Regions from separate parts of the Streptomyces sp. NPDC047917 genome, predicted to be linked through region 1. Evidence: riboswitches for the same ligand, from Rfam matches in the RefSeq annotation. Region 1 holds a riboswitch; the other holds the start of a gene.
The links. Region 1 has a riboswitch for cobalamin ahead of metE (5-methyltetrahydropteroyltriglutamate--homocysteine S-methyltransferase). Riboswitches for the same ligand answer to the same signal wherever they lie in the genome.
Positions count from the first base shown of each region.

Region 2: linked by a shared signal. The riboswitch ahead of ACGF8B_RS29010 (prenyltransferase/squalene oxidase repeat-containing protein) and the one ahead of metE (5-methyltetrahydropteroyltriglutamate--homocysteine S-methyltransferase) in region 1 are both predicted to bind cobalamin.

Region 1 covers NZ_JBIDCA010000013.1:19,248-21,416, reverse strand. Annotated here, with positions in the region: gene metE (5-methyltetrahydropteroyltriglutamate--homocysteine S-methyltransferase) at 1-988, opposite strand, end outside; cobalamin riboswitch at 1,177-1,332, opposite strand; gene ACGF8B_RS29740 (bifunctional 2-methylcitrate synthase/citrate synthase) at 1,517-2,169, opposite strand, start outside.
Region 2 covers NZ_JBIDCA010000012.1:258,666-260,834, forward strand. Annotated here, with positions in the region: gene ACGF8B_RS29010 (prenyltransferase/squalene oxidase repeat-containing protein) at 1-1,258, opposite strand, end outside; cobalamin riboswitch at 1,369-1,504, opposite strand; gene ACGF8B_RS29015 (MBL fold metallo-hydrolase) at 1,655-2,169, opposite strand, start outside.

The sequences.
Region 1 (2,169 bases):
CGACCCGTTCGGCGAGGCCGAGGAGGGTGCCAAGAGTGGTCAGGGACTTCTGGTAGTCGTTGATCCAGATGTTGCGGCCGTTGACCACACCCGCGACGAGGCGCTTGCCGGGCAGGCCGCCCACGGAGGCCAGGTCGTCGAGGTTGGCCGCGCCGCTGTCGGTGAAGTCGAGCCCGATGCCTTCGACGGGAGAGGCCGCGAGGGCCTGGAGCGCATCGCCCAGCCGGCCGAAGTACGAGGCAACGAGCAGCTTGGGCCGTTCGGTCAGGGCGCCGAGCTCGCGGTAGGCGCGGGCGGCGGCGTTCAGGTCGGCCGGGGTGCGGTCCTGGACCAGCGCCGGTTCGTCGAGCTGCACCCACTCCGCTCCGGCGGCCCGCAGGTCGGCGAGAACCTGTGCGTACACGGGCAGCAGCCGGTCCAGCAGGGTCAGCGGCTCGAAGTCGGCGGCGACGCCGGGAGCCGGCTTGGCCAGCAGGAGGTAGGTGATCGGGCCGACGAGGACCGGCCGAGCGGTGTGGCCCAGCGCCAGGGCCTCCTCCAGCTCGGCCACCTGCTTGGACGAGTCCGCCGTGAAGACGGTGTCCGGGCCGACCTCGGGGACCAGGTAGTGGTAGTTGGTGTCGAACCACTTGGTCATCTCCAGCGGGGCGACGTCCTGGGTGCCGCGCGCCATGGCGAAGTAGCCGTCCAGGGCGTCCACGTCGACGGCCGCGCGGTGGCGTGCGGGGACAGCGCCGACCATGACGCTGGTGTCCAGCACGTGGTCGTAGTACGAGAAGTCGCCGGTCGGTACCTCGGTGATGCCGGCCTCGGCCAGTTGCCGCCAGTTCGAGCGGCGCAGTTCGGCGGCGGCGCCCCGGAGGGCGTCGGCAGTGACGTGACCCTTCCAGTAGCCCTCGACGGCCTTCTTCAGTTCGCGGTTCTGGCCCTGGCGGGGGTAGCCGTACGCGGTGGCTCGTACTGTCGCGGCTGCGGGCTTCGCTGTCACGGAACTCTCCTTCGCGAGATGTGTCCAGGAACATCCCGGCGACGGGACGCGGACGCGAAGGGAACGACAGAACACACGGACCACGCAACGGAATCAAGGCCGCACGTGCCGCTCGCTGTGTACGCCGACCCGCCCACGAGGTCACCGGGATATCCGCGCACGGCATCGGCCGCGCACGGGCAACGGGCAGGTCTTCGGACTCGCGGGCACGCCTGCCGGTCTCCCGGCGGGCACCTACTGGCCGTCGCTTCCCAGGACCGTTGTCCGATCCCAGTGCGTATGACGGCGGTCGTTCCCGCTCACCGCTGCGGGGCAGTCCCGGATTCCCACCGGGTTCCCTCTTACGACGCATCCCGCCTGGCGGACGGGGCGAACCAGCTGCACCGGCCACCCTAGGCCGTTCCACCGAGGCGCGAGTACAGCGGTCCACATGTCGGACGTCGGAAATGAGACGCGACGGGCGAGGGCCGCGGTGCGTGCTTCGGCCGGGGCCGGACCCGTCAGGCAGGTCCGGCCGACGAACCGGGCTCAGGATGCTCGGAGCGGCACCTCGCGCTGGCCGGGGCCGTCGTAGGAGGCCAGGGGCCGGATGAGGGAGTTGTGGGCGAGCTGTTCGGTGATGTGGGCGGTCCAGCCGGTGATGCGGCTCATCACGAAGATGGGGGTGAACGCGGGGATGTCGAAGCCCATGAGGTGATAGGCGAGGCCGGCCGGGTAGTCCAGGTTGGGGTGGATGCCCTTGCGGCTGCTCATGGCGTGCCGCAGGGCGGCGTGGAGGGTGGCCAGGCGGGTGGTCTCCGGGTCGCTCGAGCGGGCGATGAGGTCCGCCAGGGCCTTCTGCATGATGGGGACGCGGGAGTCGCCGTGCTTGTAGACGCGGTGCCCGAAGCCCATGATCCTGCGCTTGGCGGCGAGGGCGTCGTCCAGCCAGCCCTCCGCCCCCTCAGGGTCGCCGATCTCTTCCAGCATGTGCATCACGGCCTCGTTGGCGCCGCCGTGCAGGGGGCCCTTGAGGGCGCCGATCGCAGCTGTGACCGCGCTGTGCAGGTCGGAGAGGGTAGAGGTGACGACACGGGCGGTGAAGGTGGAGGCGTTGAAGCTGTGCTCGGCGTAGAGGATCAGGGAGATCTCGAAGCAACGGACCACTGCCGGGTCGGGGACCTCGCCGAAGCACATGTGGA
Region 2 (2,169 bases), on a different contig from region 1:
TCCGGCGACCGCTGGTCAGGAAGAACGCGATGGCCGCGAGGACGAGGGCGATGCCGATGTACCACCACACGCCCCCGATCACGTCGTCGCCGCTGTGGACCTGGTCCTTCTCCGTGGCCTCGTACCCGGTGTCGGCGGACGGGTCGGGCGTCACGACGGAGGCGGGCTCGGGGCCGGCCGCGTTGAGCCGGGCGACCAGGTCGACGCCGCCGAAGTCCCGGGCGTCGTCGCCGGTCGCGTGGGCGGCCAGGATCAGCTGGGCGTAGGCGGCGGGGCCGTTCTGGCCGGCCCAGTCCGCGGAGTTCTTCTTCAGCCAGTCGACGGCTCCGGCCGCCTTGTCCTGGTGGCCGGCCGCGGAGAGCGCGACGACCGCGTCGGCGGTGTTGCCGAAGTCGGGCTGCGGGGTGGTGTCGGTGGCACCGGGCATCGGCGCCAGGTTCAGGTGGCCGCTGCCGGCGAGGGCGCCGGTGAGGTAGTGGGCGCCGTTCTGGGCGGCCTGCTCGGGCGTGAGCGCGGAACCGGACCGGCAGGTGGGCGCCTTGCCCGCGGCGTTGTTCCCGACCGCCAGGGCCTTGCCCATCGTGCCGAGCACGGCGGCCGCGGTGGCGTCCGCGTTCGCGGCGAGCCCGCCCTTCTTGTCGGGCTGGTAGGCGAACGCGCCGCCGTCCTTGCCGCCGCACGGGACGGCGAGGGCGAGCAGCGGATCGTAGGGGGTCTTGCCACCGGGGGTCGTGATGTCCGCGAGCCGCTGCCCCTGACGGGCCAGGGCGCCGATCACCAGAGAGGTGGAGTTGGCGTCACTGGGCGCGCCCGCGGTGTAGCCCCAGCCGCCGTCCTCGTTCTGTACGGACTTCAGCCAGCGCACCGAGTTGTTCACGGTCTCGCGGTGCCCGCCGACCTCCACCAGCGCCTGGGCGGCGGCCGCGGTGGCATTGGTGTCCCGCACCGTCCTGGCGTCGCACGGCTTGGTGGTATCGGGCCGGTACGCGGCGTAGGAGCCGTCGGCGCACTGCTGGCCGATCAGCCAGTCCACCGACTTCGCGGCCGGGGTGACCCCTTCGAGCCGCTGCGCGAGGAAGGCCAGCGACTGCCGCCACACCCCGTCGTAGGTGGGGTCCTTCGTGCCGTACAGCCCGGACGGCAGCGCGACGGACGGCGAGGGCGAGGGGGACGGCGCTGCCACCGCGGCCGGCGCAGCGGCCGCGCAGAGCACGGCGGCGGTGGCGGCGAGCGTTGCTGCGCTGCGACGTACGGTCATGGCGGGCGGGGGCCTCTCCTGCGGGGTGAACCGGGCACAGGCACGCTCAGGCACCAGGCTCCGACCCCGTGTACCTCGACGGTGCCGACCACCGGGGGATCCGGTGGTCCGAGCCGGTCACGACCGCGGACAGGGCATTCCGACTCACCGCCTGCGAAGACGGTTCACGGCTGCGTGGTCAGTGCCGGATTCGCACCGGCTTCCCCCTGAACGGGCATGATGACGACCCGCACACTCTACCGGGCGGCACCGACCGGACTCCGGGCCGGGAGGAGCGCCCCGTACGTGTCACTGCTCACGTACGCGCCTCTGTTCCCCTGCGCGCCACCGCCCACGTAAGCGAGACCACACCCCCCACTCGCCCCCCCACTCACACCACGCACACCGCTCCACCGCTCACACCGCGATGTATGTCACCGGCTCGCTTCCCGGCACCGCCTCCGCGCGCCCGAGCTTCACCAGCCGCCGCAGATGCGCCTCCGCCTCCGAGACGGCGATGTTCCGGGAGCCGTGCGGGATCTGCTCCCACGGCCGGTTCCACTCCATCCGCTCGGCCAGCTCCCACGGTGTCAGCGGCTCCGCCAGCAGCCCGAGCAGCCCGGTCAGCCGCTCCTCGTGATGCCCGAGCAGCTCCCGCACGCGCCCCGCCGCATCGGTGAAGGCGTACTGATGCGCGGGCAGCACCTCGGCGGCCCCGAGCCTGCCGATCCGCTCCAGCGAGTCGAGGTAGTCACCGAGGGGGTCGGTGGCCGTGGCGTCGTCCGGGTCCTCGTACAGCCCGATGTGCGGACTGATCCCCGGCAGCAGATGGTCCCCCGAGAAGAGCCGTCCCCGCCCCGGCAGATTGCCCGGGTGCTTCTCCTCCAGGTGCAGGCACACATGTCCGGGCGTGTGCCCCGGTGTCCAGATCG